DNA from 3 places in the Methylobacterium sp. UNC300MFChir4.1 genome. Region 2 is predicted to be linked to each of the others. Evidence: predicted binding sites of a transcription regulator. Region 2 holds the regulator's gene; each other region holds the start of a gene.
What was found. Region 2 encodes LexA, which represses DNA repair genes until DNA is damaged. Its sites were predicted from a motif close to TGTTCNNNNTGTGTTCNG; they were not measured.
Positions count from the first base shown of each region.

Region 1: a site for LexA is predicted at 3,452-3,469, ahead of uvrA (excinuclease ABC subunit UvrA). Genes of this name have one in related genera too.
Region 3: a site for LexA is predicted at 7,286-7,303, ahead of dinB (DNA polymerase IV). Genes of this name have one in related genera too.

Region 1 covers NZ_FOCS01000026.1:8,390-18,722, forward strand. The annotation lists gene uvrA (excinuclease ABC subunit UvrA) at 203-3,304, opposite strand; gene BMY19_RS25295 (MFS transporter) at 3,769-4,947, shown strand; gene BMY19_RS25300 (cupin domain-containing protein) at 4,952-5,377, opposite strand; gene BMY19_RS25305 (zinc-binding alcohol dehydrogenase family protein) at 5,388-6,407, opposite strand; gene BMY19_RS25310 (winged helix-turn-helix transcriptional regulator) at 6,517-6,876, shown strand; gene BMY19_RS25315 (methyl-accepting chemotaxis protein) at 6,979-9,027, shown strand; gene BMY19_RS25320 (hypothetical protein) at 9,303-9,557, opposite strand; gene BMY19_RS25325 (TrmH family RNA methyltransferase) at 9,767-10,333, opposite strand, start outside.
Region 2 covers NZ_FOCS01000011.1:34,174-44,506, reverse strand. The annotation lists gene gltX (glutamate--tRNA ligase) at 63-1,490, opposite strand; gene BMY19_RS16075 (ComEC/Rec2 family competence protein) at 1,684-4,011, shown strand; gene lexA (transcriptional repressor LexA) at 4,005-4,733, opposite strand; gene BMY19_RS16065 (hypothetical protein) at 4,984-5,433, shown strand; gene BMY19_RS16060 (hypothetical protein) at 5,452-5,667, opposite strand; gene fae (formaldehyde-activating enzyme) at 5,988-6,527, shown strand; gene BMY19_RS16050 (hypothetical protein) at 6,567-7,031, opposite strand; gene BMY19_RS16045 (error-prone DNA polymerase) at 7,099-10,333, opposite strand, start outside.
Region 3 covers NZ_FOCS01000009.1:133,505-143,837, forward strand. The annotation lists gene mfd (transcription-repair coupling factor) at 1-2,587, opposite strand, end outside; gene BMY19_RS14405 (hypothetical protein) at 2,968-3,198, opposite strand; gene BMY19_RS14410 (FAD assembly factor SdhE) at 3,224-3,520, opposite strand; gene BMY19_RS14415 (quinone oxidoreductase family protein) at 3,711-4,688, shown strand; gene pncA (bifunctional nicotinamidase/pyrazinamidase) at 4,698-5,324, shown strand; gene BMY19_RS14425 (hypothetical protein) at 5,424-5,624, shown strand; gene BMY19_RS14430 (hypothetical protein) at 5,673-5,897, opposite strand; gene dinB (DNA polymerase IV) at 6,182-7,264, opposite strand; gene rimO (30S ribosomal protein S12 methylthiotransferase RimO) at 7,457-8,803, opposite strand; gene pabB (aminodeoxychorismate synthase component I) at 9,161-10,333, shown strand, end outside.

The DNA of each region.
Region 1 (10,333 bases), on a different contig from region 2:
GCCGGATCCGGCCGCTCGAATCACCGTCCGCGGGCGCGGGGTCCGGCCGAGACCCGGCAGAAACTGCCGCGCCGGCCCGGGAGCGGGTGATCCGTCGCGTCGGACCCGCGCCCGCACTGCACGGGCGGGGGCGGGGGCGGGGGCGGTGGCGCGTCCGGCACGGTCGCCGGTGCGTGCGATGCCCGCCCCCTCCGCCGCCGCGCTACTCCGCGGCGCGACCGCGGCTCGCGGGTGAGGCTGGCCGCCGCTCCAGCACCTCGCGCAGGAACCGGCCGGTATGGCTGGCCTTGGCGCGGGCGATCTCTTCCGGCGTGCCCTGCGCCACCACCCGGCCGCCGCCGTCGCCGCCCTCGGGACCCATGTCGATCACCCAGTCGGCGGTCTTGATCACTTCGAGGTTGTGCTCGATCACCACCACGGTGTTGCCCTGGTCGACCAGCTCGTGGAGCACCTCCATGAGCTTGGCGACGTCGTGGAAGTGCAGGCCGGTGGTCGGCTCGTCGAGGATGTAGAGGGTGCGGCCGGTGGCGCGCTTCGACAGCTCCTTGGAGAGCTTCACGCGCTGCGCCTCGCCCCCCGACAGGGTGGTGGCCTGCTGGCCGACATGGACGTAGTGCAGGCCGACCCGCTTCAGGGTCTCGAGCTTGTCGCGGATCGCCGGCACCGCCTTGAACAGCTCGGCCGCCTCCTCGACGGTGGAGTCGAGCACGTCGGCGATGGACTTGCCCCGGTACTTCACCTCCAGAGTCTCGCGGTCGTAGCGCTTGCCCTTGCAGACGTCGCAGGTGACGTAGACGTCCGGCAGGAAGTGCATCTCGATCTTGATGACGCCGTCGCCCGAGCAGGCCTCGCAGCGCCCGCCCTTGACGTTGAACGAGAAGCGCCCGGGCTGGTAGCCCCGCGCCTTGGCCTCGGGGAGGCCCGCGAACCAGTCGCGGATCGGCGTGAAGGCGCCGATATAGGTGGCGGGGTTCGAGCGCGGCGTGCGGCCGATCGGCGACTGGTCGATGTCGATGACCTTGTCGAGGTGCTCCAGCCCCTCCAGCCGCCCGTAGGGGGCCGGGTGCTCCAGGGCACCGTTCAACTTCTTGGCGACGGCCTTGTAGAGGGTGTCGATCACCAGGGTGGACTTGCCGCCCCCCGAGACGCCGGTGATGCACGTGAAGGTGCCGAGCGGGATCTCGACGTCCACGTCCTTGAGATTGTTGCCCCGCGCGCCGAACAGGCCGAGCTTGCCCTTCCGGCCCTTGCGGCGGGCGGTCGGGGTGCGCACCGCCATCGCGCCCGTGAGATACTTGGCGGTGAGCGAGGCGGGGTTCGCCAGCACCTCCGCGGGGGTGCCCTGCGCGATGATCTCGCCGCCGTGGATGCCAGCGCCCGGGCCGACATCGACCACGTAATCGGCCTGCAGGATCGCGTCCTCGTCGTGCTCGACCACGATCACCGAGTTGCCGAGGTCGCGCAGGCGCTTGAGCGTGCCGAGCAGCCGCTCGTTGTCGCGCTGGTGCAGGCCGATCGAGGGCTCGTCCAGCACGTAGAGCACGCCGGTCAGGCCGGAGCCGATCTGCGAGGCGAGGCGGATGCGCTGGCTCTCGCCGCCCGAGAGCGAGCCGGAGCCGCGGGCGAGCGTCAGGTATTCCAGGCCGACATCCACCAGGAAGCTCAGCCGGTCGCGGATCTCTTTCAGGATCCGGACCGCGATCTCGTTCTGCTTCGCGGTCAGCTTCCCGGGCAGGTCCGAGAACCACCGGTGCGCCTCGGAGACCGAGAGGGCGGTCACGTCGGCGATGTCTGCCATGGCGACCTTCACGGCCAGAGCCTCGGGCTTCAGCCGCTTGCCGCCGCAGGCGGCGCAGGGCGTCTCGCTCATGAAGCGCCCGATCTCCTCGCGCACGGCGTCCGAGTCGCTCTCCTTGTAGCGGCGCTCCAGGTTCGGGATGACGCCCTCGAACGGCTTGTTGACCGTGTACTTGCGCAAGCCGTCGTCGTAGGCGAAGCGCACCGCCTGCTTGCCCGAGCCGTAGAGCACGATGGCGCGGGCCGTCTCCGACAGGCTCTGCCAGGGGACGCCCGTCTTGAAGCCGAAATGCTCGGCGAGCGCCTCGAGCGTCTGACCGTAATAGGGCGAGGTCGACTTCGCCCAGGGGCCGACCGCGCCGCGCTTCAGGCTTAAGCCAGGGTCGGAGATCACCAGCTCGGGATCGATCCGCATCTCGTGGCCGATGCCGCTGCAGGTCGGGCAGGCGCCGAACGGGTTGTTGAACGAGAACAGCCGCGGCTCGATCTCCGCGATGGTGAAGCCCGAGACCGGGCAGGCGAAGCGCGACGAGAAGGTGACGGTCCGCGGCGCCTCGCCCTCGGGGGCGTCGGCGAACACGATCTCGGCGACGCCGTCGGCGAGTTCCAGCGCGGTCTCGAAGGAATCGGCCAGCCGCGAGCCGATATCGGCCCGGACCACGATCCGGTCCACCACCACGTCGATGTCGTGCTTGAACTTCTTGTCGAGCTTGGGCACATCGTCGATGGCGTAGTATTCGCCGTTCACGCGCAGCCGCTGGAAGCCTTTTTTCTGGTATTCGGCGATTTCCTTGCGGTACTCGCCTTTCCGCCCGCGGACCACGGGCGCGAGCAGGTAGAGCCGGGTCTTCTCCGGCAGTTCCAGCACCCGGTCGACCATCTGCTGGACGGTCTGGCTCTCGATCGGCAGGCCGGTGGCCGGCGAGTAGGGGATGCCGACCCGCGCCCAGAGCAGGCGCATGTAGTCGTAGATCTCGGTCACCGTCCCCACGGTCGAGCGGGGGTTCTTCGAGGTGGTCTTCTGCTCGATCGAGATCGCCGGCGACAGCCCGTCGATCTGGTCGACGTCGGGCTTGGACATCATCTCCAGGAACTGGCGGGCATAGGCCGAGAGCGACTCGACGTAGCGGCGCTGCCCCTCGGCGTAGATCGTGTCGAAGGCGAGCGACGACTTGCCCGAGCCCGAGAGCCCGGTGAACACGACGAGCTTGTCCCGCGGGATGGTCAGGTCGACGTTCTTGAGATTGTGCTCCCGGGCACCGCGGATCGCGATGACCCGCCGGTCCTCGACGGGGGCCGGCGCGGCGTCGAACAGGGCCTCCAGCTTGGCGTCGAGGGCGGCTTCGGTCCGGGCCGCGGGCGCTTCGCCCTTCGCGCGGGCCGGTTTGGGCAGGGCTGCCTTCGTTGAGCCTGCCTTCGTCGAGGCTGCCTTGAGGGGCGTCTTGGGAGCGGCTTTGGCGGCGCCGGCGCGGCTTGCGACACGACTTCCAGCTTGGGCTTTGGCCATGAGGGCGGCGGTCTTTCGAGGCGTCGACGCGGTCAGAGTCGGATTTCGCGCGCGGGCCAGCCGCCGCACCGGCCTCATGTCGAGCCCGAGGGGGCTCACGGCAAGATGCGGCCGGCGGGACGCAGGCCCGTCATGCGCCGCCCTTGCTAGAACGAAACGCGTACGTCGGCAACCGCTCGGTGAACGCGCCGCCGTCTCCGCGGGCGCAGCGCGGCGGCCCCGATGGCGCCACACGGACGAGGCGCGCGCCGGGCTCCCTCCGCTGCGCGGGACGACGCGGTGCAGCCAACGGCCGCGATCAGAGTCCGGCGGCCCCAGGTTCGCCGTACCTTGATTCGCCAAACCTCGGGATCCGCCAAACCTCGGGTTTCGCCAAACCTTGGCCCACCTTCGGTGTTGCACCGCGGGGGCTGAGATCCACGTCGCCGAATCCCGCCCTCAGATCCACATCCCGACCCGTATCGATGCCAGCGCTCGACCTGACCGCTCCGGTCGCCATCCCCGGGGCCGACGACCGGACCGCGGCCCGGCAGAGGCTGTCCACCCGGCTGCTGTTCCTGATCGTCGGCCTCGCCAACGCCACCTGGGCGCCCCTGGTGCCGCTGGTGAAGGACCGCGCCGGCCTCGACGCGGCGGGGCTCGGCCTGCTGCTCCTCACCTTCGGCGTCGGCTCGATCCTGGCGATGCCGAGCGCCGGGGCCGCGGCCGCGCGGCTCGGCTTCCGGCCGGTCCTGCTCGCCGGCACGCTCGCGATCGGCCTCGCCCTGCCGGTGCTGGCCGTGGGCTCCGGGCTCGTGCCGCTCACCGGGGCGCTGCTGCTGTTCGGGGCCGGGATGGGGGCGGTGGACTGCGTCATGAACCTGCAGGCCGTCGCGGTGGAGCGCGCCGCCGGGCGCCCGATGATGTCGGGCTTCCACGGTCTCTACAGCCTCGGCTGCATCCTGGGGGCGCTGCTGGCCAGCGTCCTGATGGGCACCGGCCTGGGCGCCGGCTGGAGCGTGCTGATCCTGGTCGCCGGCATCGTGGCCCTGTTCGCGGCCGCCTGGCCGGGCATCCTTCCGGCCGGCGGGACAGGGGGAAGCGGCGGGCCGGCCTTCGCGCTGCCCCGCGGCCCGGTGCTGGTGCTGGGCCTGCTCTGCTTCGTGGTGTTCCTGACCGAGGGCTCGGCCCTCGACTGGAGCGCGGTGTTCCTGATCCAGCAGCGCGGGCTCGATCCGGCCTGGGCGGCGCTCGGCTACGCTTCCTTCTCGGTCACCATGACGGCCGGCCGGCTCGGCGGGGATGCGATCGTGGCCCGCCTCGGCCGGCGGCCCGTGGTGATCCTCGGCGGCCTGCTGGCGGCGGCCGGCCTCGCGCTCTCGGTCGTCATCCCGGCCTGGGAGGCGGCGCTCGCCGGCTACGCCCTGGTCGGGGCGGGCTGCGCCAACATCGTCCCGGTCCTGTTCACGGCGGCGGGGCGCCAGACCGCGATGCCCGCGCGCGTGGCGGTGCCGGCGGTGACGACGCTGGGCTATGCCGGGGTGCTGGCGGGGCCCGCGCTGATCGGCTTCGCCGCGCAGGCGCTCGGCCTGCCCGCCTCCCTGCTGATCGTGGCGGCGCTGCTCCTCGGCGTGGCGGCGGCCGGCCGGTCCCTGCGGGTGTGACCCCTCACGCCTCGGCGTTGCGCGCCATGAAGGTGGCGGGCGTCCCGTCCTCCGGGTTCACGAAGACGATGTCGGTCGGCGCCCGCCGGGGCGTGTCGATCGACAGGAACACCACCGGGTCCCCGGGCTCGAGCGCCGGCATCGCGTGGACCGTGCCCTTCTCGAAGAACAGGAGTTGGCCCGGGCCGAACGCCGTCTCGGCGGCCGGATCGCCCAGCCAGACCCGGCCCCGGCCCGAGAGGCAGTAGAGGTACTCGTCGCAGGTGGCGTGATAGTGCGGCGGGGTCGGCCGGTAGACTCGGAACACCCGGGCGCTCGCCGCCTCCCGGTCGGTCAGGTAGGTGTCGACCAGGAGGGTCTCGGCGCTGTCGGGCAGACCCGCCGCCAGCGCCGTCACGTCGAAGAGGCCGGTCCCCGCCGCGTCCGCCATCACGTCCTCCTCAATCGGAAAACCCTTCGAGCACGATCTTCCCCCTGGCGCGCCCGCTCTCGACCAGCGCGTGGGCGCGCCGCAGGTTCGCGGCGTCGATCCGCCCGTAATGCTCCCCCAGGGTGGTGCGCAGGCGCCCGGAATCAACGAGGCGGGATATCTCGTCGAGGAGCGCCCCCTGGGCGGCGATGTCGGCGGTGGCGAACATCGAGCGGGTGAACATGAACTCCCAGTGCAGCGACAGGCTCTTGCGCTTGAGGAGCCCGACGTCGAGGCGCTCCGGATCGTCGATCAGGGCGAGGCGGCCCTGCGGGGCGATCAGCTCCACGATCGCGGCGAGGTGGGCGTCGGTGCTGGTCGTGGAGAAGACGAGGCCCGGCGCGCCGATCCCCAGGGCCGCCACCTCCGCCGCCAGGGATCTGGAATGGTCGACCACGTGGTGGGCGCCGAGGTCCCGGCACCAGGCCGCCGTCTCAGGCCGCGACGCGGTGGCGATCACGGTGAGGTCGGTGAGTTCCCGGGCGAGCTGGATCGCCACCGAGCCGACGCCCCCCGCGCCGCCGACGATCAGGATCGCCGGGGCCGCGCCCGGCACCGGCTTGTCCCCGTCGAGCCGGTCGAACAGGGTCTCCCAGGCGGTGATCGCGGTGAGCGGCAGGGCGGCGGCCTGCGCCCAGTCGAGGCTCTTCGGCTTGTGCCCGACGATGCGGGCATCGACGCAATGGTATTCGGCGTTCGTCCCCGGCCGGGTGAGGTCGCCCGCGTAGAACACCGCGTCGCCCGCGGCGAAACCCTGGACCTCCGCGCCGGCGGCGACGACGGTGCCGGCCGCGTCCCAGCCGAGCACCTTGGTGCCGCCTTCCTCCGGCTCGGCCCGCCGCCGGACCTTGGTGTCGACCGGGTTCACCGAGACCGCCTCGACCTTCACCAGCAGGTCGCGCGGGCCGGGCTCGGGCTGGGGCAGGTCGAAGTCGACCAGGGCCTCGGGATCGGTGATCGGCAGGGACTTGCGGTAGCCGACGGCGCGCATGGTGATCTCCTCGGAGTGTCGCCGCAGGAGATGCCGCCCGCCTTCACGGGCCGCAAGTACGCACATAAAACGCCACTAGTGCCGGAAATGATACCGTCGGAGACAGCCCATGCCCCGCACCCGCCGCCACACGGGCGCCTGCAGCCCCGGCTGCGCCGTCGAGGCGACGCTCCGGCTCATCGACGGCAAGTGGAAGGGCGTGATCCTCTACCACCTGCTGGAGGGGACCCTGCGCTTCAACGAGATCCGGCGGCGCCTCGCCAGCGTGACCCAGCGCATGCTCACCAACCAGCTGCGCGAAATGGAAGCCGACGGCCTGATCACCCGGACGGTCTACGCCGAGGTTCCTCCGAAGGTGGAATACAGCCTGACCGAGCGGGGGCGGTCCCTCGATCCGGTCATCCGCGCGCTGAAGACCTGGGGTGATCTGCACGCGGAATTGGCAGATACGACTCAAAACGCCGCCTGATTGGGCAAACCGGTGCCGAATATGGGCGCGACCACATAACCGGATCTTTATGACTTGGCCGGAAGGTGGCGCATCTCCTGCCGGACGGTTCCAGAACTTCCGATGCCGATCCTCGCCTCGCTCCGCGCCCGCATCCTGGCGGTGGCGCTCGCCCCGTGCCTCGCCTTCGCGGGGGCGGCGGGCCTCGCCGTGTCGGACCAGTGGGCGCGCCGCGCCGAGATGGGCCGGGTGGAGGGCCTGGTCGGCCTCGCCTCCCGGATCAGCGCCTTCGTGCACGAGGCCCAGCGGGAGCGCGGCGCCTCGAGCCTGTTCCTGGGCGCGAAGGGCGCGCAGTTCGGCCCGGAACTGGCGGCCCAGCGCGTGCGCACCGACGCGGCCCTCGCCGGGCTTCCCGAGGCCATGAAGGCCGCGACGGGCTTCGGGCCGGTCTTCCAGGCGCGCGGTGAGGGCTTCGCGCGGGCGCTCACCGGGCTGGCCGCGCAGCGCCGGGCGGTCGACGCCCTGACGGCGGCCCCGCCGCAGGCCGTGGCCTACTACACGGGCCTGATCGGGGAGGGGCTCGGCCTGGTGCGGGCCATGGGCGGCGCGATCGACGAGGCCGGCCTCGCCGCCCGGGCGAACGCCTACGCGGCCTTCCTGGCGCTGAAGGAGGCCGCCGGCCAGGAGCGGGCCGCCGCCTCGGCGGTCTTCGCCTCCGGCACCCTCGACCTCGCGGCCGCCCGCCGCCTCGCGACCCTCGCGGCCGACCAGGCGACCTATGCCGGCCTGTTCCGGGCCGGCGCCGAAGCGGGGCAGGCGAACCTGCTCGACGCCGCGGAGGCGACCGAGCCGTCCCGCGCGGTCGCCCGCCTGCGCGCGGGCGTGCAGGAGACGATGCCGGGGACACCCCCGGCCTTCCGCGACGCGCCGGGGTGGTTCCGCCTCGCCACGCAGCGGATCGACGCCCTCAAGGGCGTGGAGGATCGGCTCACCGCCGACCTGGTGGCGGCCGCGGGGGCGGCGCACGCCCGCGCCGAGCGGATGCTGGCCCTCTGGGCCGCCGGCGGGCTCGCCCTGTTCGCCCTCTCGGCCGGCCTCGCGGTCTGGCTCGGCACGGCCATCGCCCGGCCGCTCTCCCGGATGGCCGGGGTGCTGACCGCGATCGGCCGGGACGCGGGCACGGCCGACCTGACCATCCCGACCGGCGGGCCGCGCGAGGTCCGGGCGATCGCCGCGGCCGCCCTGGCGTTCCGCGACAGCGTCGCCGAGCGCCGGGCGGCCCGGGCCGCGCAGGAGCGGCTCGCCGCCGAGACCGCGGCGGCCCAGCGCGCGGCCGCCCTCGGCCTCGCCGACAGCTTCGAGCGCCAGGTCGGCGGGATCGTCGAGGCCGTCTCGGCGGCGGCGGCCCAGCTGGAGGCCTCCGCGCACGGGATGGCGCGGGCCGCCCAGGACACGACCGATCTGAGTCGGGCGGTGGCGGTGTCGGCCGATTCGGCCGCCCGCTCGGCCGACACGGTGGCGGCGGCCACCGAGGAGCTCACCGCCTCGGTCCGGGAGATCGGCGTGCAGGTCGGGTCCTCGGCGGACCTCGCGGCGAACGCCACGCGGAGCGCCGACGGCATGGCCGGGGAAGTCCACCGCCTCGCCCAGGCGGCCGGCAGCATCGGGGAGATCGTCGCGATCATCTCGCAGATCGCCGGCCAGACCAACCTGCTGGCGCTCAACGCCACCATCGAGGCGGCCCGCGCCGGGGAGGCCGGCCGCGGCTTCGCGGTGGTGGCCGCCGAGGTCAAGACGCTCGCGGAGCAGACCGCCAGGGCCACCGAGGAGATCGCCGGCAAGGTCGCGGAGATCACCGGATCGACCGAGGCCTCGGTCCGGTCGATCGGCGGCATCACGGCGGTGATCCGCGACCTCGCGCGGATCGGCGCCGAGATCGCCGCCATGGTCGAGCAGCAGGGGGCGGCCACCGCGGAGATCGCCCGGACCACCGCGCAGACCTCGCAGGACACACGCGGCGTCTCGGGCCACATGGCCGGTGTCGGCGCGGCGGCCGGCACGGCGAGCCAGGGCTCCGCCCAGGTGCTGCGGGCGGCGGCCGACCTGTCCCGGCAGGCGGGCGACCTGCGCGGCGCCGTCGAAGGCTTCCTGGCCCGGGTCCGCGCGGCCTGAAGAGAGGCTTCCGGCGGGTCGAGCCCCCTGGCGGCGTCGGGAACCGTCTCGGCGCGAGGCGGCCCGGGGAACCGATGACGGGCTTGCGGCCGCCACGACACGCCGCGCTCCCTGGGCGGCACGGCGATCCAGGGCTTCGAGGCCGAACGAGCCCACCGCCACGAAGGCTCCGCGCCGGCCGCGAGAGGGCACGGGGACGGTGCACGCCCGGAACCCCGGGGCTTCAGCGCGGGATCCGGGCCGGATCGCCTCCGGGTTTCCGGCCCCGTCGGGAATCAGTCGGGAATCGCGAAACCGATCGACAGACACAGGGCCGCGACGGCCGTCAGGGCCATGGCGGCCTGACGGACCTGACGCCAGCGCGCGCTGCGCGCGCGCTCCTCCGGGCTGGCGCCGAGCTGGAGCTCGTCGTCGAAGCCCGTCACGAAGGATTCGAAACTCGGGAAGGCGCGCCGCGCGAGCCAGATCCACACGCCGACGGCGATCAGGCCGAGGACCCAACCGCCGTAGGTAAACGCATCGTCCAACATCCGGCGCAGCCCTCGAGACGACGCCCCCCTCGCGACTTATTCTACGGGAAGTTGCGAAGATTGCCTAGGCGGAAGAAGGGCTTCCGGTGGCGGTTCCGTGTTTCCGAACGTGTCTCGCCGGGACCGATCGGGTGCCGGTCCGGCCGCGTCCCCGTCGCGCGTCCGTCACGGCCCCGGCGGGTTCCTGTCGCTCCCCTGTCAGTCTCTTGTCAGTCTCTCTCGCGGCCGAGGGCGTAGAGGGTGATGGCGGCGGCGTTCGAGACGTTGAGGCTGCGGATCGCGCCCGAGAAAGGGATCCGGGCCAGGACGTCGCAGCAGCCCCGGGTCCGCTCGCGCAGGCCCTTGCCCTCGGCACCCAGCACGATCACCAGCGGCCGCGCGATCGTCAGCGCGTCGAGGCTCTCGGGCGCGTCCGAATCGAGGCCGACCCGGGTGAAGCCGCGCTCGCCCAGGGCGATCAGGGCCTCGGCGAGGTTCCGGACGGTCACGAAGGGCACGTGCTCCAGGCCGCCGGAGGCGGATTTCGCCAGGACTCCGGTGGCGCCCGGCGCGTGGCGCGCCGTGGTGACGATCCCGGCGACCCCGAAGGCCGCGGCGGTGCGCACGATCGCCCCGACATTGTGCGGGTCCGTGATCTGGTCGAGCGCCAGCAGCAGCGCGTCGGCGGGCAGGTCGTCGAGGCCGGGCGCGGGCAGGGGCTCGGCCTCCAGGTACAGGCCCTGGTGGACGGCGTCCGGCCCGAGCAGGCGGCCGATGTCGCTCGGCCGCACCAGCTC
Region 2 (10,333 bases):
GTCCGCGCGCGGCGGTCCCAGCGCCGCCTCGTCCCCGCCTCGTCCCTGCCCTCAGCCCGGCCTCAGCCCTGCGGCGCCTGATCCCCGAGGCGCGCCAGGCTTTCCTCCCGGCCGAGCACCGCCATCACGTCGAACAGGGGCGGGGAGGTGGTGCGGCCGGTGAGCGCCGCGCGCAGGGGTTGGGCCACCTGCCCGAGCTTGCAGCCGGCCGATTCCGCGTACTGCCGCACCGCGCCCTCGGTGGAGGTCGCGCTCCAGTCGGGCAGCGCCTCGAGCACCGGCCGCACCCCGGCGAGGCGTCCGCGCCCCTCGTCGGAGAGCAGGGCGCGGGCCTTGTCGTCGAGCGCCAGGGGCCGCTGGGCGTAGAGGTAGTAGGCGCTGTCGAGGAGCTCGATCAGCGTCTTGGCCCGCTCCTTCAGGCCCGGCATGGCCTGGACGAGCTTGTCCTTGAGATCGGGCCGCAGCGGCGCCGACAGGCCGCGCTCCGGCCCGACGTTGGGCAGGATGGTCTCGATCGCCGCGACGAGGTCGGAATCGGCGCTGGTGCGGATGTAGAGGCCGTTGAGGTTGGCGAGCTTGGCGAAGTCGAACCGCGCCGCGGAGCGTCCGACCGCGCCGAGGTCGAAGGCCGCGACCATCTCGTCGGTGGAGAAGACCTCCTGGTCGCCGTGGCTCCAGCCGAGCCGCACGAGGTAGTTGCGCAGGGCCGCCGGCAGGTAGCCGAGATCGCGGTAGGCCTCGACGCCGAGCGCGCCGTGGCGCTTCGAGAGCTTGGCCCCGTCCGCCCCGTGGATCAGCGGGATATGCGCCATCCTCGGGATGTCCCAGCCGAGGGCCGAGAAGATCTGGCTCTGGCGCGCCGCGTTGGTGAGGTGGTCGTCGCCGCGGATGATCTGCGTGACGCCCATGTCGTGGTCGTCGACCACGACGGCGAGCATGTAGGTCGGCGTCCCGTCCGAGCGCAGCAGGACGAGGTCGTCGAGGTCCTTGTTGGCCCAGGTCACGCGGCCCTGGACGGCGTCCTCGACCACGGTCTCGCCCTCGGTCGGGGCGCGCAGGCGGATCACCGGCTTGACCCCGGCGGGGGCCTCGGACGGGTCGCGGTCGCGCCAGCGGCCGTCGTAGCGCGGGGCGCGCCCTTCCGCGCGGGCGGTCTCGCGCATCTGCGTGAGCTCCTCGGCGGTGGCGTAGCAGTGATAGGCGCGGCCCGCGGCCAGCAGCTCCTCGGCGACCGCGCGGTGGCGCTCGGCGCGGGCGAACTGGAAGACCACGTCGCCGTCCCAGTCGAGGCCGAGCCAGGAGAGGCCGTCGAGGATCGCGTCGATCGCCCCCTTGGTGGAGCGCTCGCGGTCGGTGTCCTCGATGCGCAGCAGCATCTTGCCGCCGGTGTGGCGGGCGTAGAGCCAGTTGAACAAGGCCGTGCGGGCCCCGCCGATATGCAGGTAACCCGTGGGCGAGGGGGCGAAGCGCGTGACGACGGCTGAGGACATCGGTCCGGTATGTTCCGGGGCTGGTCGCGGACGGGGCGCGACGGACGGCGAAGGGGCGGCGGAGCGGCGAGGGGCTCGACAGGGCGCCCGTAGCACGAAGAACCCGCTGTAGCACGGGCCGGCGGATGCGTTAAGAATCGCCCGCAGAATCGCCCGGCCCCGACGACAGGTCGCGCGGAGCGGGGCGGCGGCGATGCGGCGGATCGGCGCGAGGCGGGCGGACGGCGCGGTCGCGCTGATCGGCCCGCGCGCCCGAGCCCTTCCCGCCGCCCTCTTGGCCGCCCTCCTGGCCGCCCTCCCGGCGCTCCGCGACTGGGTCGTCGCCGGCCTCGCCCGCGAGGCCGAGCAGCGCCGGCTGTTCCCCTGGCTGGCGGTGGCCTTCGGCGGCGGGATCCTGGTCTACTTCGCGGCGGCCGACGGCGCGCCGAGCCTCGCCGCCCCCCTGATCGCGGCCGCCCTCGCGCTGGCGCCGGTCCCCGTCCTCGGCGCGCGGCCGGCGGCCCTGGCGGCGGCGCTCGCGGTGGCGGCCGCGTTCCTCGGCTTCGCGGCGGCGACCTGGCGGGTCTCGCAGGTCGCCGCACCGATCCTCACCCGCACCACGATCGGCCCGCTCGTCGGAACGGTCGAGGCCCTGGACGAGCGCGAGGTGGGCGCCCGGCTGGTGATCCGGGTGGAGAGCTTCGCCGGCCTCGCGCCGGAGGCGCGGCCCGCCCGGGTCCGGGTCTCGTTCCGGAAGACGCCGATCCCGCGTCCCGGGGACGGCGTCGCCGCCACGGCCCGGCTGCTGCCGCCCCCGGAGGCGGCCCGGCCCGGCGGCTACGACTTCGCCCGGGACGCCTATTTCCAGGGGATCGGCGCGGTGGGCTCGCTGATCGGCACCGTCACCGTCCGGGAACCGTCCGGGTCGCCGCCGCTGGGCCTGCGGCTCGCCGCTGCGCTCGACGCGGCGCGCAATGGGCTGACGCGCCGGATCGCGGAGGCCGCCGGCGGCCAGGCGGGTGCGGTGGCGGCGGCCCTGGTGACGGGCAAGCGCGGCCTCATCGGGCCGGCCACCAACGACGCGCTCCGCGCCGCCGGCATCTACCACGTGGTGTCGATCTCGGGCCTCCACATGGTGCTGGCCGCCGGCGTGGTGTTCTGGCTGGTGCGGGCGCTCCTCGCCGCGGTGCCGCTCTGCGCGCTCCTCTGGCCGATCAAGAAGATCGCGGCCGGCTTCGCCATGGTCGGCGTCACCGCCTACTGCGCCTTCTCGGGCTGGGACATCGCGGCCGAGCGCTCGCTGATCATGACCCTGATCATGCTCGGCGCGATCCTGGTGGACCGGCCGGCCCTGTCGATGCGCAACCTCGCCCTCGCGGCGCTGATCGCGCTCGCCCGGGAGCCGGAGGGCCTGCTCGGCCCGAGCTTCCAGATGTCCTTCGGCGCCGTGGCCGGGCTGATCGCCTGCGCGCGGCTGATCGACGGGCGGCTGCTCGTGCGCCCGGGGGCCGGGTGGATCGGGCGGCTCGTTGGGACCGGCCTGTCGGCGATCACCGGGACCCTGGCCACGACCCTGGTGGCGCAGGTCGCGACGGCCCCCTTCGCCACCTACCACTTCCAGACGGTCCAGCCCTTCGGCCTCGTCGGCAACGCCCTGACCCTGCCGCTCGTCTCCCTGGTGGTGATGCCCGCCGCGGTGATCGGCTGCCTTGCCTATCCCTTCGCCCTCGACCGGCCGGTCTGGTGGCTGATGGGGCAGGCGGTGGCCGGGATGCTGGCGATCTCGGACTGGATCGCCGGGTTCGAGCGGGCGGTCCTGGTGCTGCCGGCCTTCGGCGCCGGGGCGCTGGCCCTGCTGACCGCCGGCCTGCTGCTGGGGACGCTGCCGGCCTCGCGCCTGCGCTGGCTCGCCGTGCCGCCGGTCCTGCTCGGGCTCGTCCTCGCGGCCCGGCCCGACCGCTACGACCTCTACGTCGACCGGCAGGGCGCGGGGGCCGCGGTGCGGGGCACGGACGGGCGGCTCGCGGCCCTCGGCAGCCCTTCGGGCTTCGTCCTCGAGCAGTGGCTGAAGGCGGACGGCGACGGGCGGCGGCCCGCGGCGCTGATCGTCCGGTCGGGCAGCGGGCGCTGCGACCGGCTCGGCTGCACCGCCCGGCTGCCGGACGGGCGGGCGGTCGCCCTGGTCCGGGACCGGCGGGCCTTCCCGGAGGATTGCGCCCGCGCCGCGGTGCTGATCACGGGTCTCGCGGCGCCGCCCACCTGCACGGGGCCGCTGGTGATCGACCGGCGCGTCCTCGCCGCCCGCGGGGCCGTGGCTCTCCGGGCCGACGGCGACGGCTTCGCCGCGCGCTACGCCCGGGACGACGGCCGCGCCGTGCCCTGGCGGCAGGCCGCGGGGCGCGGGCCGGGACCTCCGTCGCCGGTCACCGCGGAGCCGGGCGACCGCCCCGCGGAGGACGGGGTCGCCGCGACGCCGGAGGCCGACGCCGCGCCGGGCGGAGACCTCGCCCCCGGCGACGCGCCGGCCGAGCCGCTTCAGTAACGGCGGACGAGGCTCACGAGGCGGCCCTGGATCCGGACCCGGTCGGGCCCGAGCACGCGGGTCTCGTAGGCCGGGTTGGCGGCCTCGAGGGCGATCGACGAGCCGCGGCGGCGCAGGCGCTTGAGCGTCGCCTCCTCGTCGTCGATCAGCGCCACGATGATGTCGCCGGTATTGGCCGTCTCCTGCTTGCGGATGACCACGAGGTCGCCGTCCAGGATGCCCGCCTCGACCATCGAGTCGCCGCGCACCTCGAGGGCGTAGTGCTCGCCGCCGGCCACGAAGTCCGGCGACAGGGTGATGGCGTGGCTCTGGTTCTGGATCGCCGAGACGGGCGTACCGGCCGCGATCCGGCCCATGACCGGGATCGAGATGGCGCGGCCGGACTCGTCGATCATCCGCGTGCTCGCCGGGGCCGGCGGCTGCTTGGACTTACCGCCCTCGACCACGCTCGGCGTGAAGCGGCGCGGCTCGGCGGGGGCCTGAGTCGCCGGAGCGGCCTGGGTCAGGCTCTCGGGGATCCGGATCACCTCGATGGCGCGCGCCCGATTCGGTAGGCGCCGGAGGAAGCCGCGCTCCTCGAGTGCCGTGATTAGCCGGTGGATGCCGGATTTCGACTTGAGATCGAGGGCATCCTTCATCTCGTCGAACGACGGCGGGACACCGCATTCCTGCATCCGGCTCTGGATGAATCGCAGGAGGTCCAGCTGCTTGCGCGTGAGCATCGACGGGGGACTCGCGGCTTGGCGGACCGCCACGTGACGGTCTCCGAAACAAATCACGAACAGGTTAAACGTTCCGCAAGTGTTCCGCAAGAGCGGCACCGCTCGGCCCGGCGCGCCGCGGGCGCGCCCGCGGGAGAAGGTCGAGAAACGCATTGACGGCGCAAGCGGAGCCGTTTCAATGCATCGCGGCGCCCCGCCGGGAAGGCGGCGGATCCGGGGTGCGGGCTGGGACCCTCTTGGAATGACGAGGATGCGACGTTCCGCAGCTCTGCTGCCCCTCGGCCTCGCCGCCCTCGGCCTCGCCGGCTGCACCACCGGATTCTCCTACATCTCGCGGAACTACGTGGCGCTCACTCCCCAGGTCGTCACGATCGGCTGCAAGGAGCCCTACGAGGTCTACGACAACCGGCAGCTGCGCCGGATGCTGATCGTGTCCAACGCCCTGCGCGAGTATACCGGCTGCAACCTGAGCGAGGTCCGGATCGATCCGGAGCCGGGCGCCACCCGGGTGAAGCGCTTCCGCACCGCCGCCCGGGCCTATCTCGACGAGACCGTGCGCGAGGATTGCCGGATCACCGGCGAGACCGTGTTCGATCCGCTGAAGACCGAGTTCGCCTACGCCTGCGACGCGCCGATCGAGAAGCGCGGCACCGTGGTCCCCCGCCTGCCGGGCCGCAATCCGGGCCTCGGCGTGCGCTGACCGGCCGGCGGCGCGTCCTCAGGCGCCCGGCTTCGGGAAGGTCCGCTCCGCGGCGTCGCCGGCGGCGGCCAGCAGGGCGCGGGCGAAGGCCCGGGCCTCCGTCCGGTCGAGCACGATCGCGGCGGTGACCGGCGCACCGCCGAGGTCGGCGAGGGCGAGTTCCAGGCGCACCCCGTCGGGCACGGCGCTCGCCTGAAGGCTCCAGCCGGAGCCCCGGTCCGTGCTCTCCGCCATCGTGTTCCTCCCGCATGCCCGGCACGGCGCCGCGCGCCCACCGGAACGGCCAGGCCCGGGACCGCTCCCGGAGCCGCGCTCCGATCTTCCCTGCCTCGCCTGTCCGCGTTCCTCAAGGCCACAGGCCGCGCGGGGGTGGAGATGCGCGCCGTCGCGGATGCCGGCGGCCGCATCGCGGCGACACGGGGCGGCACGGGGCTGCGCCCGCGCCGCGGCGCGGGCGAGGGCAGGGGCGGCCGGGATGGGGGCCGGCCTCGGGGCGATTGACGCGAGGCCGCCGATGATGTCTCCCGCGGGCTCCGATCAGGTGGAGTTCGAACATGCAAGAGATCTGGTTCCGCACGGGCGAGGCCACGGTGCTGGCGGCCGAGGGCCAGTACACCGACGCCATGCCGGAGGTGCTGATCGGCTCGGTGCGCGGCCCGGTCGGTCAGGCCTTCGCGTCGATGATGGGGCAGGTCCAGGGCCACACGCGGATGTTCGTGGTGCGCGACCTCAACCAGCTCGTGCGCCCGGCCACGATGATGACCACCAAGGTCACGATCCACACGGCCGAGTATGCCGAGCTCCTCGGCGGCGTGGTCCAGGCCGCCACCGGCGACGCGATCGTGGACTGCATCATCGAGGGCATCCTGCCGAAGGACGGGCTCGACGAGCTGTGCATGATCATCATGATCTGGCTCGATCAGCGCTGCGCCGAGGACGACAACCTCGACCAGAAGGACCTCTACCGGACCAACTACGAGGCCACGAAACTCGCCATCGCCCGCGCCCTCAAGGGCGAGCCGACGGTCGACGAGCTGATCGCCAACCGGAAGACCGTGAAGCACTACGCGCTCGACGGCGTGATCGAGTACTGAGCGGGCCCGCGTCGCGCATCCTGCCGGCTCAGGTCCGCCTCAGCCCGGCGGGATGCGCCCCACCGAGCAGAGGGTCCGCATCGCGCTGCTGCCCGGGTCGGTGTAGCAGGACGCCGACCAGCCGTTCTGCTGGATGAACGACTTGCGCCGCTCCGCCAGCGCGGTCCGGTAGGCGGTGGCGATGATCGGCTCGACGGTCGCGGCCGGTTGGCCGACGAGGATCTCGGAGGCCACCGACAGGTCGCGGAAGAAGGTCGCCGAGGGACTCGGCTCGGCGGAGGTCGCCTGCACGATCGGCTCGGCCCGGCAGGTCACGTCGAACTTGATCGGGCCGGCCACGCGGATGTCGATGCTGGGGCCGGCGCGCTTGCCGACCCGGCCGCCGATCGCGTCGGCGATCTGGCGGGTGAGGTCGTCGCAGCTGTCGGCCCGGGCGGCCTCCGCCAGGAGGGGCAGGGCCGCGCAGGCGGCGAGGAGGAGGCGCGGGACGGCGAAGCTCGACATCGCCGCACTCTACGCGCGGCGCGGGGCCTGTCGAGGGGCTGGTCGAGGGCCGCTCGAAGGGCCGGCCTCAGTGGAAATCCCGGCTGGGGAACACGCGCCGGTCCGGGGGCACGCCGAAATCCGTGTTCTCGGGCGGCAGCTTCATGCCGGCCTCGCGCAGGTCGCGCAGGGCGGCGGTGAGGTCGCGAAACCCCTCCGCCACGAGGTGGACCACCCCGTCCGCCCGCTGGATCCGGCCGCGCACGGCGAGGAACCGCGCCTGCATGGCGATCCGGCGGTTCGCCTCGAACACGGTCTTCCAGACGATCACGTTGGCGATACCGGTCTCGTCCTCCAGCGTCAGGAAGACCACGCCCTTGGCGGTGCCGGGCCGCTGGCGGATCAGCACGAGCCCCGCCACCGTGACCCGCGCCCCCTGGGGCAGCGCCGGATCGAGATGGGCCCGGGCCGGGATCGCGCCGATCCGGGCGAGCCGCCCCCGGAAGAACGCGACCGGGTGCCCCTGGAGCGACAGGCCGGTGGCGGCGTAATCCTCGGCCACGGTCTCGGACGGGGCCAGGGGCTGAAGGTCCACCGTCGGCTCGTGCCGGAACAGGCCGTCATCGGCGTGCCACGCGAAGAGCGGCAGGGGTGCGTCGAGGAGATGGGCGCGGCGCTCGCTCGCATCGGCCTTGGCGGCCTTGCGGGATGACGTCCCCTCCAGGGTGCGGACCATCCACAGGGCGGCGCGCCGGTCGAGGCCGAGCGAGCGGAACGCGTCCGCCTCGGCCAGCCGCTCCAGGGTGTTGCGGGGCAGGGCGAGGGACGCCTGCAGGCCCTCGATGCTGGCGTAGCCGTTGGCCCGCAGCCGCACGAGCCGGCGCATCGCGGCCTCGGGCAGGCCGCGCACGACGCGCAGACCGATCCGCACGGCGTGCAGCGCCGGATCCCCGGCCGGCTCCAGGGTGCAGTCCCAGTCGCTGGCGTTGACGCAGACGCCCCGCACCTCGACCCCGTGGGCCCGGGCGTCGCGCACCAGCTGGGCCGGCTGGTAGAAGCCCATCGGCTGGGCGTTGAGGATCGCGGCCAGGAAGACGTCGGGGTGCCGGCACTTCATCCAGGCCGAGGCGTAGACGAGGAGCGCGAAGCTCGCCGCGTGGCTCTCCGGGAAGCCGTAGGTCGAGAAGCCGCGGATCTGCGCGAAGCAGCGCTCGGCGAAGTCCTGCGGGTAGCCCCGGCGGGTCATGCCGCCCACGAACTTCTCCGCGAAGCCGCCGATCGAGCCGACGTGGCGGAAGGTCGCCATCGCCCGGCGCAGCCCGTCGGCCTCGGCCGGGGTGAAGCCCGCCGCCGTGATGGCGATCTGCATGGCGTGCTCCTGGAACAGCGGCACGCCGTAGGTCTTCTGCAGGACCTCCTTCAGCTCGTCCGCCGGGCCGTGATCCGGGTGCGGGGCCGGGTACTCGACCGGGTCGATCCCGGAGCGTCGCCGCAGGTAGGGATGGACCATGTCGCCCTGGATCGGGCCGGGGCGCACGATCGCGACCTGCACCACGAGGTCGTAGAACTCCCTGGGCTTCAGGCGCGGCAGCATCGACATCTGCGCCCGGCTCTCGACCTGGAACACGCCGACGGAATCGGCCTTCGTCAGCATCGCGTAGGTCGCGGGATCGTCCTGCGGCAGGTCGGCCAGCGTCTCGTAGAAGGTGCCGTGATCCTTCTCCAGGAAATCGAGGCCGCGCTTGAGGCAGGTCAGCATGCCGAGCGCCAGCACGTCGACCTTCATCAGGCCGATCGCGTCGATGTCGTCCTTGTCCCACTCGATGAAAGTGCGGTCCGCCATGGCGCCGTTGCCCACCGGCACGGTCTCGTCGAGGCGGCCGCGGGTCAGCACGAAGCCGCCGACATGCTGCGACAGGTGGCGGGGGAAGCCGATCAGCTGGTGGGCGAGGTCGAGCGCCTGCCGGATCGCCGGGTTCTCCGGGTCGAGCCCGGCCTCGCGCACGTGCTGGTCCGGCATGCCGGTGCCCCAGGAGCCCCAGACCGTGTCGGCGATCGCCGCGGTCACGTCCTCGGTCAGGCCCAGGACCTTGCCGACCTCGCGGATCGCCATGCGGGGCCGGTAGTGGATCACCGTGGCGCAGAGGGCGGCCCGCTCCCGGCCGTAGCGGGCGTAGAGGTGCTGGATCACCTCCTCGCGGCGCTCGTGCTCGAAGTCGACGTCGATGTCGGGGGGCTCGCCCCGGTTCTCCGAGATGAAGCGGGCGAAGAGCAGCCGGTGCTTCGACGGGTCCACCGCGGTGATGCCGAGGCAGAAGCACACGGCGGAATTGGCCGCCGAGCCGCGGCCCTGGCACAGGATGCCCCGGCCGCGGGCGAACTCGACCACGTCGAACAGGGTCAGGAAGTAGCGGGCGTATTTCATCTTGGCGATGAGCCGCAGCTCCTCGCGCAGCGTCGCCGCGACGCCGTCCGGGACCTCGCCGCCGTAGCGCCAGCGCGCCCGTTCCCAGGTCTTCTCCTCCAGGTATTCCTGCGGCGTGCGCCCGGGGGGCACCGGCTCGTCCGGGTACTCGTAGTGCAGCTGCGACAGGCTGAACTCGCAGGCCTGCGCGATCTCGACGGTGCGGGCGAGCGCCTCCGGGTGGTCGGCGAACAGCCGCGACATCTCGGCGGCGGGCTTCAGGTGGCGCTCGGCATTGGCCTCCAGCCGGTAGCCGGCGTCCTCGATCCGGCAGCCTTGGCGGATGCAGGTGACCACGTCCTGCAGCGGGCGTCGCTCGGGATGGTGGTAGAGCGCGTCCGAGACCGCGACCATCGGGGCGCCGGAGGCCGCGCCCAGCTCGGCGAGCAGCCCGAGGCGCCGCCGCTCGTCGCCGCGGCGCGTGTGGCTCGCCCCGAGGAAGGTCCGGCCCGGGGCGGCGGCGGCCAGCGCCTCCAGCCGCGCCCGGAAACCCTCCGGCAGGCGCCGGGCCGGCGGCATCGCGATGAACATCTGCCCCTCGGCGGCCTCCACCATCTCGGCGAAGGAGAAGCGGCACGCGCCCTTGCGGACGCGCCGGTTGCCCAGGGTGAGCAGCCGGCAGAGGCGCCCCCAGGCGCCCCGGTCCATCGGGTAGGTGACGGCCTCGAACCCCTCCTCGGTGACGAGGCGCACCCCCGGCAGGATCCGGATCGGTGTGCCTTCCTGGTCGAGCGCCAGCGCCGCCGCGTGCGCCCGGACCACGCCGGCCACGGTGTTGCGGTCGGCGATGCCGATGGCCGCGAGGCCGTAGGACGCCGCCTGCACGACGAAGTCCTGCGGATGGGAGGCGCCGTGCAGG
Region 3 (10,333 bases), on a different contig from region 2:
CGACGTAGAAGGACTGGCCGCCGCGGTAGCGCTCGCGCAGCAGGGCCTCGCGGATGGTCAGCGGGTCGAACGGCGTCACGAAGGTGCGCACCACCAGCCGGTCGACCGGCGGGGTGGCGATGATCGAGAGCTCGCGAACCCCCGTCATGGCGAGCTGGAGCGTGCGCGGGATCGGCGTCGCCGAGAGCGTCAGCACGTGGACGTCCGCCTGGAGCGCCTTCAGCCGCTCCTTGTGGGCGACGCCGAAATGCTGCTCCTCGTCCACGATGATCAGGCCGAGATCCTTGAAGGCGATGTTCTTCGCCAAGAGGGCGTGGGTGCCGACCACGATGTCGACCGTGCCGGCGATGAGCCCGGCGCGGGTCTGCTTCATCTCCCCCGCCGAGACGAAGCGGGAGAGCTGCGCCACCTGGACCGGCAGCCCTTTGAAGCGCTCGGCGAAGGTCCGGTAGTGCTGGCGGGCCAGCAGCGTGGTCGGGACGATCACCGCCACCTGCTTGCCGGAGATCGCCGCCGCGAAGGCGGCGCGGAGCGCCACCTCGGTCTTGCCGAAGCCGACATCGCCGCAGACCAGCCGGTCCATCGGGCGGCCGGCATTGAGGTCGTCCAGCACCGCGTCGATGGCGTTGGCCTGATCCTCGGTCTCCTCGAACGGGAAGCGGGCGGCGAACTCGCCGTAGAGCCCCTCGGGCGCCTGCAGGGACGGGGCCTTCCGGACGAAGCGCTGGGCCGCGACCTTGATCAGCTCGCCCGCCATCTCGAGGATGCGGCGCTTCATCTTGGCCTTGCGGGCCTGCCACGCGCCGCCGCCGAGCCGGTCGAGGGCGACCTCGGAATCCTCCGAGCCGTAGCGGGTCAGGAGCTCGATATTCTCCACCGGCAGGAGCAGCAGGCCGCCGGTGTATTGCAGCTCCAGGCAATCGTGCGGGGCGCCGGCGGCGTGGATCGTCTTGAGGCCCACGAACCGGCCGATGCCGTGGTCGGCGTGGACCACGAGGTCGCCGGGCTGGAGCGCCTGCACCTCCAGGATCACGTCCTGGGGCCGCTTGGCCTTGCGCTTCTGGCGGACCAGCCTGTCGCCCAGGATATCGCCCTCGGAGACGACGGCGAGTTCGCCCGCGGTGAAGCCCGCCTCCAGGCCCCAGACGGCCACGGCCGCGTCGGTGCCGCGCTTGAGCGCGTAGACGTCGGTGAGCCGGGTGATCGCCACGGGCTTCCTCAGGCCGTGGTCGGTGAGCACACCGCAGAGCCGGTCGCGCGACCCGTCGGACCAAGCTCCCAGGATCACGTGATGACCGGATCCCTGGAGATCGCGGATATGCGCCACCGCGGCGTCGAACACGCTGGCATTCTCGTCGGCCCGCTCGGGGGCGAAGCTCCGTCCGGCCTTGGCGCCGCAATCGATCACCGCGCGCTCGGACGATTCGGGCTGCGCGAACGGGGTCAGCCGCGCCACGGTGGCGGTGCCGATCCGCTCCTTCAGCTCGTTCGGCGTCAGGTAGAGGGCGCGGGGCGGCAGGGGCTTGTAGGGGGCGACGCCGGGCTGCGGCGTCTTCATCGCGCCCTCGCGGGCCTGGTAATAGTCCTGGACGAGCGCGATCCGCTCGGCGGCAGCGTCCTCCACCTGCGGGTCGAAGACCAGCGGCACGCCGCCGAGGTAGTCGAACAGCGTGTCGAGGTGGTCGTAGAACAGCGGCATCCAGTGCTCGAGGCCGGCGTAGCGCCGCCCCTCGCTCACCGTCTCGTAGAGCCGGTCGTCCCGGGTCGCCGCCCCGAAGCTCTGGATGTAGTTCTGGCGGAAGCGGCGGATGGTCTCCGTGGTGAGCTGGACCTCGCTCATCGGCATCAGGTCGAGCGAGCGGAGCTGCCCGGTGGTGCGCTGCGTCTCCGGGTCGAAGGCGCGGATCGATTCCAGCGTGTCGCCGAAGAAGTCGAGGCGGATCGGGGCCGGCAGGCCGGGGGGCGACAGGTCGAGGATGCCGCCGCGGACCGCGTACTCGCCGGTGTCGCGCACCGTCCCGGTGCGCAGGAAGCCGTTGGCCTCGACCCAGGCCACCACGTCGTCCATCGACACGACGTTGCCGATCGCCGCCGAGAACGCCTCCTTGGCGATGTGGGCGCGGGGCGGGACCCGCTGCACCAGGGCGTTGACCGTGGTGCAGAGGATGCGCGGGCGGTCCTCGGCCGAGCGGGTGCGGGCGAGGCGGGCGAGCGCCGTCATCCGGGCGGCGGCGACCGCCGTCGTCGGCGAGACCCGGTCGTAGGGCTGGCAGTCCCAGGCCGGCAGGCTCATCACGTCCATCTCGGGCGCGACGAAGCCGAGGGCCGCCTGGAAGGCCGCCGAGCGCCCGGAATCGCGCGCCACGTGGACCAGCACCGCCGGCGCGTCGACGGTGGGCGCCAGGGCGCGGGCGAGGTCGGCGAGCGCCAGCGCGTCGAAGCCCTCCGGGGCGTTCGCCAGGACCGGGCTGTCGCCGCGCTTGAGGGCGTCGATCGCCCGGGCGAGCGCGGAGGATTTCGGCAGCGCGAAGCGCGCGACCTGCGGCTTGGCGGCGGGGGCGGGGGGCTTCGGCTGAGGCTTGGCCATCGGGTCTTTCGCGGGAAATCCCGCCGGGCGCGTCAGGGGAGGAGGTCGGGTGGCGTTAGCCGATCGGGCCGCCGCGATAAAGCGTCCCCGGGGTCACGGCTGAACGCATCCTATATGGCGGTTCTGCCGCGGCATGGAACGGCTGTTCGGCCGCGCTTCGGGAACACGCGCGGCCCGGCCCAGAGCACCTTGCGGATCGCCTCTCCCAGGGGGAAGAGACGGCCCCATCGTCTTTGCGAGCGCAGCGAAGCGATCCAGCGGCGCCGCACCTTCGGACGTCGCGCTGCCCTGGGTCACATCGCTGCGCTCGTGATGACGGAGCGGGCCGCATCGGCCGAGCTTTTCGATCGGATGAGACGGAAGCCCGCGGCTTACGCCCCTCAGGCGTCCGGCCCGACGATCTCCGCCAGCGCCGCCTCGACCCGGCCGCGGAAGAAGTCCGCGTTGGGCATGTGCTCGGTCATCGCGGCGGCGCGCGCCGTCGCCTGCCGCAGGATCTCGGCGCGGAGTGCCGGATCGGAGCGCTCCATCATCTCCAGCATGATGCGCACCACCAGCTCGGTGGCGATCGACCGGGCCGGGTGGTCGTAGTTGGGCTTCGGTTCGTCCATCGCGGGCTCTCTCGACCGGTCGCTCTCAGGAGTGGATCGGCGCGTCGTGCCGGTGGAACGCCCGCACCCGCCGCCAGACCGACGTGTCGTAGTTCGTGGGCGTCTCGACCTCGCCGGTCAGCCACTTGAACAGGTCGCGGTCCGGCACCTCGATCAGCGCCTCGAACTGGTCGAGCTCCGCTTCCGAGAGGTCGCCGATCTCGGCATCGGCGAAGCGGCCCATGATCAGGTCCATCTCGCGGATGCCCCGGTGCCAAGCGCGGTAGAGGAGGCGGCGGCGGCGCGGATCGAGGTCGGCGCTCGTGCGGGTGGTGCCGGACATGGATGTCGGACCTCGGCTCAGGGAATCGCAGGGCCTAGATAGGCGTCCGGGTCCGGCGGATCCAGAACGGGGCCGCGGCCGGGCGGGTTACAACCGGGGCGCGAGAGGCCAAAAACGAATTGCCTCCGGCGGGCGGTCCGTTATCTCGGGCTGCAACGCCCCGGACGGGGCGGCGAGCGGGAGTCCAACGATGCCGAAGGCGATCCGGGTCTACGAGTACGGCGGTCCCGAGGTGATGCGCTTCGAGGACGTGCCCCTGGCCGAGCCGGGTCCCGGGCAGATCCGGGTCAGGCAGGCCGCCATCGGCGTCAACTTCATCGACATCTACTTCCGCACCGGCGCCTACAAGTCCCCGCACATGCCCTACACCCCCGGCAAGGAGGGCGCCGGCACCGTCACGGCGGTGGGCGAGGGCGTGACCCAGTTCAAGGCCGGCGACCGGGTCGCCTACGGCTCGGTGGCGGACGGCTGCTACGCCGAGGAGCCGGTGATCCCGGCCTCGGCGGCCGTGCCGATCCCCGACGGGGTCGACGAGAAGACCGCCGCCGCCATGATGCTCAAGGGCCTGACCGTCGAGTACCTGCTGCACCGGACCTACGCGGTGAAGCCCGGCGACACGATCCTGTGGCAGGCCGCCGCCGGCGGCGTCGGCCTGATCGCGTGCCAGTGGGCCAAGCACCTCGGCGCCACCGTGATCGGCACCGCCGGCAGCCCCGAGAAGGCGGAGCTCGCCAAGCAGAACGGCTGCGACCACGTCATCCTCTACCGCGAGGAGGACGTGGCCAAGCGCGTGCGCGAGATCACCGGCGGCAAGGGCGTGCCGGTGGTCTACGACGGCGTCGGGCAGGCGACCCTGATGGGCTCCCTGGACAGCCTCGCGCCGCTCGGCCTGCTGGCGAGCTTCGGCTCTGCCTCCGGGGCGATCACCGGGCTCGACCTCGGCCTGCTGGCCCCGCGCGGCTCGCTCTACGTGACGCGCCCGACGCTCGCGACCTTCTCGTCGAACCGCGCCACCCTGGAGGAGGCGGCCGCCCGCCTGTTCAAGGTGGTCCGCGACGGCGCGGTGAAGATCGCGGTCAACGCCACCTACCCGCTGGCCGAGGCGCAGCAGGTGCACCGCGACCTCGCCGGCCGGGAGACCACCGGCTCGATCGTGATGCTGCCGTAGGGACCGACCGTGACGCCCGGCAACGCCGACCTGCTCCTCGTCGTCGACGTGCAGGTCGACTTCCTGCCGGGCGGGGCGCTCCCCGTCCCGGGGGGCGACGCGGTGATCGGCCCGATCAACGACCTCCAGCACCGCTTCCGGCACGTGGTGCTGATGCAGGACTGGCATCCGGCCGATCACGTCTCCTTCGCCGAGACCCATCCGGGGCGGGCCCCGTTCGAGACCGTGACGCTGCCCTACGGGCCGCAGGTGCTGTGGCCGCGCCACTGCGTCCAGGGCAGCCCCGGGGCCGCCTTCGCGCCGGACCTCGCCACCAACCGGGCGAGCCTGGTGGTGCGCAAGGGGCTGGATCCGCGGGTCGACAGCTACTCGGCCTTCCTGGAAGCCGACCGGGCCACGCGCACCGGCCTCGCCGGGGCGCTCCGGGAGCGCGGCATCACCCGCGTCGCCGTGTGCGGCCTCGCCACCGATTTCTGCGTCGCCTGGAGCGCGCTCGACGCGCGCGACGCGGGGTTCGACGTCCTCGTGGTGGCGGACGCGGTGCGCGGGATCGACGTGGACGGGTCGCTCGCGCGGGCCTGGGCGCGGATGGAGGCGGCGGGCGTCCGCCGGATCGCCGCGGCGGAGATCGGCTGAGGGCGTGCGGGGACCGGGAGGCGAACCGCCGCACGCCGCGCGGGAGACCGGCCCCGCGCCGACGCGTTGGCCCGACATCAGCATCCGACAGGAGCCTGCATGTCATCCAAGCACCCGAAGACCGACACGCCCACGGACGCCGACCTCAAGGGCAATCCCGGGATCGGCACCTCGAAGGGGATGAGCGGCGCCGACCCGGCGGATCTGCAGGCGGATTCGACCTTCGAGGGCGACGTCGACAACGAGACGAAGCTCGACGGCGGCGTCGACCCCGACCACCGGCCGCGCAAGAACGCGTGACCGAGAACGCGTGACCGGATGCCCGGGCCGGTGCGGCCCGGGTCGATCTCAGCGACTGCGCGCCGGCGCCTTCGGCCGCTGCGGTGCGGGGGCCGCGGGCTTGGCGCTCGGGCCGCCTGCCGGAACGTAGACCTGGGCCGGGCTCGCGGTGTAGCCCCGGAGCTGGGCCGCGTTGGCGGCCCCGAAAGCGGATGTGCCGTCCGCGCGGGCGGCGCCCGCCGCGAGGGCCGATAGAAGCGCGGCGGCCAGGGCCAGGCGGGCGGGCTTCGGCATCGACAGGGTCCTTGTGTTCGCGCGGGCTCGAGAAACCCTGATCCGGACCGGATCGCTCCGCTCTGCGATCGACCCGGCCTTCCCGACGTGCGGAACCGCACAGGCGCCGTGTCGTGCATGACGGCGGCGGCTCCATCGCTTTCCGGTTGATGCTTCCCCACCGTCGTCGTTGCGAGTGGAGCGAGGCGATCCAGGGCCAGAGCCACGCTGACCGATGTCCTGCTGCCCGGGGTCACTTCGCTGCGCCCGTGATGACGGAGCGTGGGCCTGCCCCGGAGGCCGTGTCAGAGCGCCAGCCCGAGCTGGAGCGGCGCCTCCGGCGCGTCCTGCGCGAAGCCCGACAGCGACACCCCGATCAGCCGCGCGCTGCGGCGCAGGGGGAACAGGCCGGCGAGCAGGTCGAGGCCGATCCGCTCCAGGGCGGCCCGGTCGGCCACCGGCACGGCGAGGGACTTCGCCCGGGTGACCTGCGCGAAATCCGAGAACTTGAGCTTCAGGGTCACGGTCCGGGCGCGCATGCCCTTGGCGTCGGCGCCCGCCCAGACCTTGTCGAACAGCGGCGCCAGCCGGGCGGCCAGGACCTCGAAAGCGGCCGTGTCGTCCGAGAAGGTGGTCTCGGCGCCGATCGACTTGCGCACCCGGTGGGCGCGCACCGGCCGCGCGTCGATGCCCCGGGCGACCGCGTGGTAGTAGGCGCCCGCGGAGCCGAAGGTCTCGCGCAGGCGCTCCGGCGTCCAGGCGCGCAGATCCGCCCCGGTCTCGATCCCGAGCCGCTTCATCTTCGCCTCGGTGACCGGGCCGACGCCGTGGAACCGGCCGATCGGCAGCGCCGCCACGAAGTCCGGCCCCATGGCGGGGGTGATGACGAACAGGGCGTCGGGCTTGCGGTGGTCGGACGCCACCTTGGCGAGGAACTTGTTGTACGAGACCCCGGCCGAGGCGATGAGCCCGGTGCGCTCCAGGATCTCGGCCCGGATCGCCTTCGCCACGGCCGTCGCCGTCGGGAGGCCCAGGAGGTTCTCGGTGACGTCGAGATAGGCCTCGTCGAGGGCCACCGGCTCGATGATGGCCGTGTGCCGGGCGAAGACCGCCCGGATCTCCTCGGAGACCGCCCGGTAGACCTCGAAGCGCGGCTTCACGAACAGCAGGTCCGGGCACAGCCGCCGCGCGGTGGCCGACGGCATGGCGGAGCGGACACCGAATTTTCGGGCCTCGTAGCTCGCAGCGGCCACCACCCCGCGCTCCCGGGAGCCGCCGACCGCCAGCGGCCGGCCGCGCAGCGACGGGTCGTCGCGCTGCTCCACGGAGGCGTAGAACGCGTCCATGTCGATGTGGATGATCTTTCGGAGCGCGACCTCCGGATCCATCGCCGCCTCGGGTCCCGACCAAGTTCCTGATCTGTTCCGAAAGACCGCGCGGGGCGGGCGGGGTCAAGCCGCGTCGGACGCGGCGTCAACAGGAGTCCGGTCCGCGCCCGTCATCGCGAGCGCAGCGCGACGTCCCCGAGCGCAGCGCATCCCTGGATTGCTTCGCTGCGCTCGCAAAGACGGGGTCTGCCGTCAGGCGACGCTGCCGTAGAGGTCGTAGGCCTCGGCCCGGTCGATCTTCACCGTGACGATGTCGCCGACCCGCACCGGGCGCCGGAACGCGGCGTGGACATTGCCGTCGATCTCCGGCGCGTCGGCCTTGGACCGGCCCCGCGCCACCCCGCCCTCGACCGAATCGACGATGACGGGCAGCCGCTTGCCGACCTTGGCCCGCTGCAGCCGGAGCGCGATGCCGTTCTGGGTCTCCATGAACCGGCGCTTGCGCTCGGCCTTCACCGCCGGCGGCACGAGGTCGCCCAGCGCGTTGGCGGTGGCGCCGGCCACCGGCTCGTACTCGAAGCAGCCGACCCGATCGAGCTTGGCCTCCTGCAGCCAAGCGAGCAGCTCCTCGAACTCGGCCTCGGTCTCGCCGGGGAAGCCGACGATGAAGGTCGAGCGGATCGCGAGGTCCGGGCAGGTCTGCCGCCAGCTGCGGATCCGGTCGAGCTGGCGCTCCTGGTTGCCGGGGCGGCGCATGCGCTTGAGCACGGAGGGGCTCGCGTGCTGGAGCGGCATGTCGAGATAGGGCAGCACCTTGCCCTCGGCCATCAGCGGGATGACCTCGTCCACGTGCGGGTAGGGGTAGACGTAGTGCAGCCGCACCCAGGCGCCGAGCTCGCCGAGTTCCTTGGTGAGGTCGTAGAACTTGGCGCGGACCTGGCGGTCGCGCCACGGGCTCTCGCTGTAGCGGATGTCGACGCCGTAGGCGCTGGTGTCCTGGCTGACGACCAGCAGCTCCTTCACGCCGGCCTTCACCAGTTTCTCGGCCTCGCGCAGCACGTCGGCGGCGGGGCGGCTGACGAGGTTCCCGCGCAAGCTCGGGATGATGCAGAAGCTGCAGCGGTTGCTGCACCCCTCCGAGATCTTCAGGTAGGCGTAGTGGCGCGGGGTGAGCTTGATCCCCTGCGGCGGCACGAGGTCGAGGAACGGGTCGTGGGCCGGCGGCACCGCCTCGTGGACGGCCGCCACCACCGACTCGTAGGCCTGGGGCCCGGTCACCGCCAGGAGGTCGGGGTACTTCTCGCGGATCTCCTCCGGCTGCGCGCCCATGCAGCCGGTGACGATGACGCGGCCGTTCTCCGCCATGGCCTCGCCGATGGCCGAGAGCGACTCCGCCTTGGCGGAATCGAGGAAGCCGCAGGTGTTGACGATCACCACGTCGGCGCCGTCGTGCCGCCGGGCCAGCTCGTAGCCCTCGGCGCGCAGATGGGTGAGGATCCGCTCGGAATCGACCAGCGCCTTCGGGCAGCCCAGCGAGACGAACGAGATTTTCGGGGCGGCGCCGGGAGCGGGGCCGCGGGGAGCGGGCGTGGCGGTCATGGCATTCGGGTCGGACAGTCCGGCGGGGCGATCGGCCGCCCGGCGCGCGGGACCAGGAATTCGGGGTCGCGCTCCTATACAGGCTCCCGCGCCTCCGCGCGAGGCCGGCCGCCGCAGGGGTGCCCGGCCCTGCGCGCGAGCCTGAGCCCGGGCGCGGATCCTATCGCTACGGCAGAGCTTTGCGGCCGGCTCCTCAGACCCCACATCAGGATTGGGCGGCGCGGCCCTGCGCCCCGGACACGGCCCGCCCGCGCGCGGCGGCGGGGCCTGCGTGGAACTGCCGCTTCCCCCGCGGCATCGCCTGTGCGACGGCAGCGGATGACGCACAGCCCGAGGATAACGGCCCCGAACCCGGTCATGTGGACCCGAGAGATCCCCTTCATCGATCCCGTCGCGGCGGCGGCCCGGCTGCGCGCCCTGCCCGGGCTCGCCTTCCTCGACAGCGCCATGCGGCACGACCCGCTGGGGCGGCACTCGATCGTGGCCGCCGACCCGTTCGCGCGGTTCCGCTACCGCGACGGGCGCGCGACCCTCGACGGGAGGCCGGTGGCGGGCGGCCCGATGGCCGCGCTCCGGGCCTGCCTCGAACCCTACCGGCTCGAGGCAGGCCCGGAGCCGTTCCCCGGCGGGGCGATCGGGTACCTCGCCTACGACCTCGGCGCGGCGCTGGAGCGGGTGGCGCCGCCCGCCCGGCGGGCGGGGCTCACCGACGACATCGCGCTGAACCTCTACGACACCGCGCTGGTCGTCGACCACGCCGCCGGCACGGGCCGGCTCGTCGCCACGGGTTTCCCCGAGACCGCGCCGGACGCGCGGCGGGCCCGCGCGGAGGCGCGGCTCGCCCGCTTCGCCGACCTGCTCGGCGGCGCGGAGCCGCCGGTCCCGGCCCCTGCCCGGACGGCCCAGCCGCTCGCGTGGCGCTCGAACTTCGACCGCCAAAGCTATGAAGAAGCAGTCGAAAAGGTCCGCACCTACATCCGGGCCGGCGACATCTACCAGGCCAACATCGCCCAGCGCTTCGTCGCCGACCTGCCGGCCGGCTTCGACCCGTTCGCCCTCTACCGGCGGCTGCGCGAGACCAACCCGGCGACCTTCGGGGCCTACCTGGAACAGGAGGGCCTGACCGTCGCCTCGTCCTCGCCGGAGCGGTTCATCCGCCTCGACGGACGGCACGTGGAGACGCGCCCGATCAAGGGCACCGCCCGCCGCCTCGACGACCCGGCGGCCGACCGGGCGGCGGCCGAGGCGCTCCAGGCCAGCGTCAAGGAGCGGGCCGAGAACGTCATGATCGTCGACCTACTGCGCAACGACCTGTCGCGGGTCTGCCGGCCGGGCACCGTCGCCGTGCCGACCCTGTGCGGCCTGGAGACCTACGCCAACGTCCACCATCTGGTGTCGGTGGTGACCGGCGACCTCCGCGACGGGCTCGACGCCCTCGACCTCCTGGAAGGGACCTTCCCGGGCGGCTCGATCACGGGCGCGCCGAAGATCCGCGCCATGGACATCATCACGGAGATCGAGGGCGACGCG